3 regions of the Mesorhizobium sp. USDA 4132 genome follow, and region 3 is predicted to be linked to each of the others. Evidence: riboswitches for the same ligand, from Rfam matches in the RefSeq annotation. Region 3 holds a riboswitch; each other region holds the start of a gene.

Region 1 (3,266 bases), 1.1 Mb from region 3:
CATAACTCTCTCGATGCGATGATTTGAGCCCGTCCGGGGCTCAGCCGGCCCCTGGATAGATTTCACCGTGCGGTGATCGCGGCCTTATGAGATTATCAACCGGCACGTTCCATGATGGCATCTTCTACTAAAGGAGAGGATGCCGGAATTGCCGATACCGCTTCGCGGCCTGCTGACCATACCGCTCTTGTTTTTGCCTGCTGCAGCGCTGGCGGGAGACCCTGCCGTTTGCGCAGCGCTCTACCGGAAACTTGGAAACAGCCCGGAGATCATCGGCAACACGTCCGCGGCGCGCAGCTATGCCCAGCAGCTCGGCGAATATAATGCCGATATCCGCGAACTGCGGGTCGACATGCGCCGAGCCGGCTGCGGCAACGGCAGCGTCGTGGTTCTCGGCGGCCCCAATGCCGAGGTCTGCGGCCAGATGCGGGATGCGCTGGACAGAATGGAGCAGAGCCGCGACACGCTGACAGCTGAGCGCAACGGTTCGCGGCAGATGATCCTGCCCTCGGAAGAGCGGAATGCCATTCTCGCCGCCATTCGCGAACAGCGCTGCATCCCTTCTTTCGAGCCGCTGCCGCCTGTAGTCGACGACAAGCGAAAGGTGCCGGGCATCGAGCTTCCCAGGCAAGAGGAGCCTTATTCCGGAATTACCAACCTGCGCACCCACCCACCGCAAAAGCCGCAGGCAACCGCAGTCCCGCCGCCAGTGCTCACGCCGCCGCCGGAGCGGCCATACGACCCAAGCAAAAAGGTGCGCACCGTCGGGCCGACCTTCCTGCCCGAAGCGGGTATTGATCTCACCAATCCGAAATCGGCAGGACCGCAGCCGCAGCAATAGTCAGCGGCTGTCCCATCGGTCCTGAAAGATCAGCGCGTCCAGGCCTAAACGCTGGCGCCAGCCCTTGAGCGCCAGTTCGGGTTCGCCGTAGAGCCGATCGACATAACCGAGGCAGAGCCAGGCGACGATCTCGACACGGTCGGGAATACCGAGCAGTCCGCGCACGTCCTCGTCGCGGAAAATGCTGACCCAGCCAACACCGACGCCCTCGGCCCTTGCCGCGAGCCAGAGGTTCTGCACGGCGCAGACGGTCGAATAGGCATCCATGCGCGGATTGTGAGTGCGGCCGAGCACGACCGGACCGGCGCGGTCCGGATCGCAGGTGACGCAGATCGACAGCGGCGCCTTGACGATGCCTTCGAGCTTGAGACTGCGGTAGAGGTCGCGGCTTTCGTCGGCAAACATCTCCACGGCTTCGTCATTGGCGCGCGAGAAGGCGGCACGAGCCGCCTCGCGTACCGCCGGATCGCGGATGAGGATGAAATTCCAAGGCTGCATGAAGCCGACCGAGGGTGCCGAATGCGCGGCGCCAAGCAGCCGCATCACCAGGTCGTCCGGCAGCGGATCGGGCAGGAACTGGTCGCGCACGTCGCGGCGTGTCTCGATCGCCCGGTAGACGGCGGCGCGTTCGACCTTGGAAAACTCGCCGGCAGGCAGCAAGGCATGGGCGAAAGGATCAGTCTGCATCGTCAAGTCCCCAACAATGCCGTCGCTCCCTCGCCTTCCCGGCTTGAAGCCTTTGGGCAAAAAGAGGTCCGAAACCGTTCCGCCGTCCGCGCGGGCTGGTCTATCTCGTCAGGCCGGTCTTCTGACTTGGCTTCGTCCGCCTCCACCGCCGCCTTCCCGAGAAAATCCCAGTGGCTCTCATATCCTGCGGCCGAGCGTCCACCTCACAGCGTTGGGCACGTTCCGGTTCCACCCCGGATTCCCGATTCTCCGGCTTGTCGCCGGCACCTGACAGGATCGTTTATGCCCTCACGCTATCTTCGGCGCAAGGCGTTCATGCGACAGGGAAATAGCGCACATAGGCAAACTCATCGCCATCAGGCGACCAGTTCGGCGAATTCATCGTGCCTTGCCCGCCGAAAAGCTCGAACAGCGTTTCGACATTGCCGCCGTCCATGTCCATCAGCCTGACGCGGACGTCGAGATCGCGCGGGTGGTCGAAGACATCGGCGTCGTAGGAAACAAAAACGATCTTGTCACCCTTCGGAGACGGATGCGGAAACCAGTCGCCGTAACCGCCGTCGGTGATCCGCTCCGCGGCGCCGCCTGCGGCCGGGACGCGCCAGATCTGCATCAGCCCGGTGCGACTGGAATTGAAATAGATCCATTTTCCATCCGGCGAATAGTCCGGCCCGTCATTGCGGCCCTCGCCGAATGTCAGCCGCTTCTCTGCGCCACCTTCGATGCCGATCGTATAGATGTCGAACTCGTCGCCGCGGATGCCGCAATAGGCGAAGTTTTTTCCGTCCGGCGACCAGCCATGCCAGTAGGACGGCAGGTTCCGGGTCACCAGCCGCGGCACGCCGCCGCCGGCGGGAAGCACATAGATCGTCGACTTGCCGAACTCTACCTTGTCGGAAATGGCGATCAGCGAACCGTCCGGCGAAATGCCGTGGTCGTTGTTGCATTGGCGGGCAAAGCCGGTATCGACCGGTTCAGGCTCGCCGTCACCGTCCGGCGACAGACGATAGATCAGGCCCTCGCTGTTGAGCATCAGGTAACGCCCGTCCGGCGACCAGTTGGGCGCCTCGAACAGGGCTTCCGTCTGCCAGACCACTCGCATCGCCCTCGTCCGGATATTGAAGATCTCGACCGAGCTGCGCGGGGCCATGATCCTCTCCTACCGGTCGCGGAAACGGTTGGTGATCGGATAGCGCCGGTCGCGGCCAAAATTCTTCTTGGTGATCTTGACGCCCGGCGCCGATTGGCGCCGCTTGTATTCGGCGAGATAGAGCAGGTGTTCGATCCGGTGAACAGTCGCGATGTCGTGGCCGCGGGCGACGATCTCCTCGGTGCCCATTTCCAGCTCGACGAGGCATTCGAGAATGTCGTCGAGCACCGGATAGGGCGGCAGCGAATCCTGGTCGGTCTGGTTGGGTCTGAGTTCCGCGGACGGGGCCTTGGAGATGATGTTCTTCGGGATCACCTCGCCGCTTGGGCCAAGAGCCGTCGGCGGCAGGTGTTCGTTGCGCCAGGCGGCCAGCGCGTAGACCTGCATCTTGTAGAGGTCCTTGATCGGATTGAAGCCGCCGTTCATGTCGCCGTAGAGCGTTGCGTAGCCGACCGACATTTCCGACTTGTTGCCGGTCGTCACCACCATCGAGCCGAACTTGTTGGAGATCGCCATCAGGATCGTGCCGCGGGCGCGGCTCTGGAGGTTCTCTTCGGTAATCCCCTCGTCGGTTCCTTCGAACAGCTC
Region 2 (3,266 bases), 3.4 Mb from region 3:
CCTCGAACACTTCCTCGACCGGGTCGTCATGGTCGATCGAACCGTCCGCGTCGCGCTGCGCTTCCAGCGCCTCGTGATCGTCGGCAACGCGACCTTCGGCGAGCGCCAGTCCGTCGACCACGGCAATCACGGCGTCAACCGTCACACGCGCCTTGACGTCAGGCCACTGGAAGGCCTGGACGAGCGGTTTCGGCAACGCGAGGCCGGAGGTCTCGATGAGGATGTGATCGACGCAGGGTTCGATGGCCAGGATACGGTCGATCGCCGGCACGAAATCGTCCGCCACGGTGCAGCAGATGCAGCCGTTGGCAAGCTCGATGATGTTGTCTTCCGGGCAGCTTTCGATGCCGCAGCCCTTCAGCACGTCGCCGTCTATGCCGACATCGCCGAATTCGTTGACGATGATCGCCAGCCGCTTGCCTTTCAGGTTTTCGATCAGGTTGCGGATCAGCGTGGTCTTGCCGGCTCCCAGAAACCCGGTAACGACGGTGCAGGGAACGCGGTCGAACGAAACGCTCATGATGGCATGTCCTCGTGGTGATGAAAGGGTGGAATACGGGCCGTCATGCCCTTGCCGCGCAGGCAGGTCGGGCGGCCGCGAAGGGGAAGGAAACCGCGCTCGTCCTCGGCCAGCATCATCGCGCCGGTGACGATGTCCTCGACATTGTCGAGCGACAGGTGGCCGAAGACATAGGACCAGCCGCTCTTGTGGTTGAAGGCGGCACTCGGGCTTTTTTCGCAATTGGCAAGGCAGGTGACCGGCTTGACCGCGAGCGGCTTGCCGCTTGCTGCCTCGCGCAGCGCCGCGATCAGTGCGATGCCTGGCCGGATTTCGCCGTCGGACGCGTCACGGCAATTGGTGCAGACGAAAATCGTCACATCTGCCGGGCCGGCGGTTGCCGGATCATCTGGTCGGTGGTCACTCATCGGTCAGCCGCGTTCCCGCCGGGGTCGAAAAATCGGGGCGCGGAGCAGAAGGTCGAAAATCCCTCTGCGGTGATCGAGAAACTTCCTCCGGAGCACCCCGCCCGGTGAAGCAAAATTAATCGGACGGCAGGTCTCCTGGCTCGCGGGTCGTCGCCATTTGCCTGCCTTCCCAGGATACCGTTGGCCGGATTTCCCAGTGGCTTGACGGCCAAATGGCCGTTTTAGGCAATGGCTCGCCGCCTACAGTTGCGGGGGCAGCCGCGGCATTGATCCTGAAAAGGGATCGCACCGCATTCTCTCTTAGCCCTCCCCGTTGCCGGAAAGGGACCATCTCTCTTCAAGTAAGCCCGGTCGCAGGCCCATGTCAATGCGTCGCAAAGGCGATTGCCGTGACGGCGAATTCGTCTATAGTGATCGAGCCTATGGTGCCCGAAAGGGTTTTAGAGGGAATGCGGTGCGACGGAATTCTGCCGTCCAACCCGCGGCTGCCCCCGCAACTGTAAGCGGAAAGTCTTCGACCAAAACGGCCGTCCGGCCGTCATGCCACTGGGAAATCCGGCCAACGGACTTCTGGGAAGGCGGGAGAAGGCGTCCGATCCGCGAGCCAGGAGACCTGCCAGAGGCGGCAAAGAACGTGAACGGCCCTCGGGTGGAGGGCGAAAGGACGAGACCATGGTTACGAATTCTGCTGCAGCTGCAGTCACCATTTCCGCTTCGAAGATCATTCCCCTCAGCATGACGGCCCTGCTCGGCCTGTTCATCGTCGGCTTTGTCGGCTTCTCGCATCTGGAAGTCGTCCACAATGCCGCGCATGACACGCGCCACTCGCTCGCCTTCCCCTGCCACTGAGGAGTTCTCCCCAATGTCGTTGTTTCGCAACATCGTCTTCACGGCGGTGATCGCCGGGCTTTTGTCCGGACTGCTGCTGACCGTGATGCAGAGTTTCTCCACCGTGCCGCTGATCCTGCGGGCGGAAGTGTTCGAAAATGCCGCGCCCGAGGCAGGCCACAGCCATGACGCAGCACCTGCCGCAGGTGCTGCGTCATCCGCCGCCGAGCATCACCACGGCGAGGAAGCCTGGGCTCCCGCCGATGGCTTCGAGCGTTTCATCTATACACTCGCCGCGGACATGCTGTCGGCTATCGGTTTTGCCCTTGTCCTCATCGCCGCCTCGGAAGCGTTCGGCGGCTTCAAGGGCTGGCGCGGTGGCCTGATGTTCGGCATTGCCGGCTTTCTCACCGTCATTCTCGCGCCCGGCCTTGGCCTGCCGCCGGAACTGCCCGGCATGCCGGCCGCGGAACTCGGTCCGCGCCAGATCTGGTGGGTCTCGACGGCTGTCTGCACGGCAATCGGTCTCGGCCTGCTCGCCTACACACGCTCGGCCGTATTTGCAGCGCTTGCGGTCGTGCTGCTGATCGCCCCGCATCTGGTCGGCGCGCCGCTGCCGCCCAGCCATGAAACGGCCGTCCCGATGGATCTCTATGCCCGCTTCGTCAACGCCGTCTATGCCACCAACCTGGTGTTCTGGGCGGTGCTCGGTGCGCTGGCCGGTGTCGTCCGCGAAAAGTTCCGCGCTGGCGAGGAAGCTTCTGCCGGATCTTCGGCGAAGCTCGCTTCCCGGTGAAGGAGATCGATGAGGCGTCCGTCGAGCGTCACCGCGCCAAGATGGCGAACCGCAAGGCGGTTCAGGATGCGGAAGTGGCAGAGAAGACCCAGGAAAAGGGTCTTCTCATCGTCCATACCGGCTCCGGAAAAGGCAAATCCACAGCCGCCTTCGGCCTGGCGCTGCGCATGCTCGGCAACAACCGCCGGGTCGGCGTCGTGCAGTTCATCAAGGGCGCCTGGTCGACTGGGGAGCAGCCGGCGCTTGCCGTCTTCGGCGACCGCGTCGCCTGGCACACGATGGGTGAAGGTTTTACCTGGGAGACCCAGGACCTGAAGCGCGACGTCGCCGCGGCGGAAAAGGCCTGGGAAAAGGCACTCGAGCTGATGGCGGACGAGACGATCGGGCTCGTCATCCTCGACGAACTCAACATCGCGCTCCGTTATGACTATCTCGATCTCGACAAGATCGTCGCCGCGTTACAGGCACGGCGGCTGGATCTGCATGTGGTCGTCACCGGCCGCAACGCCAAGCCGGCGCTGATCGAGGCCGCCGACATGGTGACCGAGATGTCGCTGGTCAAACACCACTTCAAGGCGGGCGTGAAGGCCCAGGCCGGCATCGAGTTTTAGCCATGGTTGGGGTCAAGCCAGCTCGGGCGCTGATGTTTCAGGGAACGGGCTCGGATGTGGGCAAGTCGCTGGTCGTGGCCGGGCTTGCCCGCGCCTTTACGCTA
Region 3 (3,266 bases):
CACACGCGGGATTCCGTTCCTGGAGCCACGCCCCGTGCCGATCAACGCCGATCACGAATTGGCGATCAGGCGACGATCGAAAGTTTCGCCTGGTCGCCCTGCAGCCGATTGACCATGAAGTTCGAGTACCATTCGACGAACTGCATGACGCCGCCTTCGTGGAGTGGCGAGTAAGGACCGGGCTCGTAGGCGGGCGAGCGGATGCCGAAAGCGTTTTCCTCCACGATCTGACGGTCCTGGTCGTTGGTCATGTTCCAGACATGGGTCAGTTCTTCGAGATTGTAGTCGACGCCCTCGACCGCGTCCTTGTGGACCAGCCATTTGGTGGTAACCGCCGTTTCTTCCGGCCCGAGCGGGGTGACGCGGAACGAGATCGCGTGGTCACCGAGAATGTGGTTCCAGCTGCTTGGATAGTGGAACAGCAGCATGGTGCCGATCGAATTGATCGTCACGTCGTCGGAGAGTTTGCGCTGTACGGCGTTGCGGCCGCTCATCGTATAGCTCTCGGCATCCTCGATCAGCGGCATGCGCGCGACGCGGAACTGGCCGGTCTCGTCCATCCGGAACTCGCTCGGCAACCCGGCCGTCTCACAGCGCTGCCAATGGGCGGCGATGACCGGATCGTCCTTGGCGCCCTGGACACCGGTCGCGGTCGGCGATTCCGGATAGGTGCGGCAGAGTTCCGGGTGGTTGGCGGCGCAGTGGTAACACTCGCGGTTGTTTTCCCAGACGAGCTTCCAGTTGCCCTTTTCGATGATCGTCGACTGGTGCGCGACCTTGGCTTCCGACAGGCGGTGCGGGGCCATATAAGGCTCGATGGCGGCGCGAACCGGCGCGAAATCCGGCGCCTCGTTGGCAAGACAGATGAAGATAAAGCCGGCGACGCTCTCGCAATGGACCTTCTTCATGCTGAATTGGGTCTTGTCGAAGTCCTGGCCCATCTGGCGACCGACCAGAAGCGAGCCGTCCAGCTCGTAGGTCCATTGATGGTAGGGACAAACGAGCCGCACCGCCGAGCCATGTTCCTTGGTGCAGACACGGCTGCCACGATGGCGGCAGGTATTGTGCAGCGCCCGGATCTGGTTGTCGCGGCCGCGCACGATAACGACCGGATAATCGCCGATCTGCAGGGTGAAATAGGCGCCGGCCTTGGGCAGCTCGCAATCATGCCCGACGAACAGCCAGTCGCGGTACCAGATCATTTCCAGATCGAGCTTGAAATAGGCGGGATCGGTATAGAAGGGCTGTTCGAGGCTGAACCCCTCGCGGCGGTTCTTGAGCTGCCGCAGGGCCTGATTGCGAATTTCCATATACTTCCCTTCCTCGTCAATGTGGACAGCGGAAGGACATGGAAATGCCGGCCGGCCCCCAGGCCCGCCCCAAACCCTGTCCCGAACGCCCGCCGCGTCCGGTCGTCATCTTTTGTCCCGAGGCTGGTTTCCGGGCTCAGGAGCTGTCCGTTGCGGGACGGGCTCGGCGCCTTCCCGGGCGGCCTTTTCGGCTCTTTCCCAGTGGCCTGTACCAAGCTTTCTTGCTCCACCACCGTTGCGGGGGCAGCGCCGGATCAAGGTTTCGAAGACCCCTGCCGGCTTCCCAATTCTCCGCCTTCCCTAGACAGGCGGCACCTCAAGATCGAGGCGGATATAATCATCGAGCGGGCGTGTCGCATAGGCGACATTGCGACATCGGCAACCGCGTTGGCGACAGCGGCGAAACGGCCCGGAATGCAACACTCCAGCCCCGCGAAAGCGAAACCTGTCATTAAGGGATAAGCCATAAAATCCCGGCTCGAATGGGAGCGATGCCACCGTGCAGGCCAAGGGGAAAATCCGTTACTATAAAGCTCCTCCACCAAAGCCTCCGGCGCCGGTGGCAGTGAAGACCGCTGCCCATTCCGAATTCCTTCGGACGGGGCGCATCGCCCGCTACAATCCGATCTGGCTGCCGGAAGAGCGCCGTTATCTCACCCATGACGAGGTCGCCGAGCGCACAGGCAAAAGGCTGGAGGCGGCCGGCGAGACAAGCCACAACCGGATCAACTCCTTCCATCGCTCGATCAAGTTTCCGAAGATCATCTTTCACCACACGCTCGATGAGCGGCCGCATCTCGGCTATTGCCATGTCACGGCGGCAAAAACGCAACTTGCCCACGGCGTGCCGGTCAGCTGGTCCTTCTACATTGCCAATTTCGTCTCGGAGATGGGCGGGGAGGAAACGTTCTTCGAGCGTATCAGCACGGCCTATTCGCGCATGTATTTCGCCGTTGCTGTCGAACGAGAGGCCGGCCAGCCGCTGCAGATCAACCGCTCGATCCGCAAGAACGGCCTTCTGTTCCGGACCAACGATCCGATGGAAGCGATCAAGAACGTGCTGATGCTCGGCACCTCCAACGAAATGCTCCGCGAGATCATCAAAAAGCTATGAAGACGCCCGGGTCCGCGTTATTGACGGGCGGATATGACGGCTCAAATCATCGACATCACCCGGGACCATGACGGCGCGCTTGCCCAGGCCTGCGCCGTGCTCGGCGACGGCCTTCCCGTGGCGATCCCGACCGAGACGGTCTACGGGCTTGCGGCCGATGCCACCAATCCCGCCGCCATCACCCGCATCTACGAGACCAAGGGCCGGCCGCGCTTCAATCCGCTGATCTGCCATATGTCGGATCTTGCCATGGCCGAGCGTTATGCCGACTTCGATCCGATTTCGAAAAAGCTTGGCCAAGCCTTCTGGCCGGGCCCCCTCACCCTGATCCTGGCCCTGAAGCCCGAAAGCGGCATCCACGCGCTGGCGACGGCCGGGCTCGACACGGTCGGCATCCGGCTTCCCAAGGGCTTCGCTTCCGATCTGATCCGCGCCTTCGGCAAGCCGCTTGCGGCGCCGAGCGCCAACACGTCCGGCAAGGTGAGCCCAACCAGCGCCGCCCATGTGGCCGACGACCTGGGCGACAAGCTGGCTTTGATCATCGACGGCGGCGCGGCTCCGGTCGGTGTCGAATCGACCATCGTTCGTGTCGAGGATGGCGTGATCCGGCTGCTGCGGCCGGGTGGGGTGGCCGTGGAAGAGATCGAGAAGGCAACCGGTCTTGCGGTGATCCGGCCTGAGGGACCGGCGGCGATCATCGAGGCTCCCGGCATGCTCGCTTCCCATTACGCGCCAGGAGCGGCGGTCAGGCTCAATGCCGACCATGTCGAGACCGGCGAGGCATTGATCCGGTTCGGTTCTGCTCCCGTGAAGGGAATGGAACTCGCCGCAGCGGTTTTTGA

What was found. A riboswitch is a leader RNA that binds a small molecule or an ion and turns the genes downstream of it on or off. The one in region 3 is predicted to bind cobalamin.
Region 1: linked by a shared signal. The riboswitch ahead of bluB (5,6-dimethylbenzimidazole synthase) and the one ahead of ACZ9IU_RS05105 (aromatic ring-hydroxylating oxygenase subunit alpha) in region 3 are both predicted to bind cobalamin.
Region 2: linked by a shared signal. The riboswitch ahead of ACZ9IU_RS22000 (CbtB domain-containing protein) and the one ahead of ACZ9IU_RS05105 (aromatic ring-hydroxylating oxygenase subunit alpha) in region 3 are both predicted to bind cobalamin.

Annotation. Positions count from the first base shown of each region.
Region 1 is NZ_JBWCCP010000001.1:2,062,441-2,065,706, reverse strand. It holds gene ACZ9IU_RS10755 (NADP-dependent malic enzyme) at 1-5, shown strand, start outside; gene ACZ9IU_RS10750 (hypothetical protein) at 149-841, shown strand; gene bluB (5,6-dimethylbenzimidazole synthase) at 842-1,528, opposite strand; cobalamin riboswitch at 1,623-1,814, opposite strand; gene ACZ9IU_RS10740 (TolB family protein) at 1,842-2,678, opposite strand; gene ACZ9IU_RS10735 (NAD+ synthase) at 2,688-3,266, opposite strand, start outside.
Region 2 is NZ_JBWCCP010000001.1:4,436,774-4,440,039, reverse strand. It holds gene cobW (cobalamin biosynthesis protein CobW) at 1-520, opposite strand, end outside; gene ACZ9IU_RS22005 (DUF1636 family protein) at 517-927, opposite strand; cobalamin riboswitch at 1,036-1,274, opposite strand; cobalamin riboswitch at 1,334-1,562, shown strand; gene ACZ9IU_RS22000 (CbtB domain-containing protein) at 1,600-1,776, shown strand; gene ACZ9IU_RS21995 (CbtA family protein) at 1,790-2,551, shown strand; gene cobO (cob(I)yrinic acid a,c-diamide adenosyltransferase) at 2,548-3,162, shown strand; gene ACZ9IU_RS21985 (cobyric acid synthase) at 3,165-3,266, shown strand, end outside.
Region 3 is NZ_JBWCCP010000001.1:1,002,239-1,005,504, reverse strand. It holds gene ACZ9IU_RS05105 (aromatic ring-hydroxylating oxygenase subunit alpha) at 66-1,310, opposite strand; cobalamin riboswitch at 1,415-1,644, opposite strand; gene ACZ9IU_RS05100 (DUF6656 family protein) at 1,828-2,424, shown strand; gene ACZ9IU_RS05095 (L-threonylcarbamoyladenylate synthase) at 2,458-3,266, shown strand, end outside.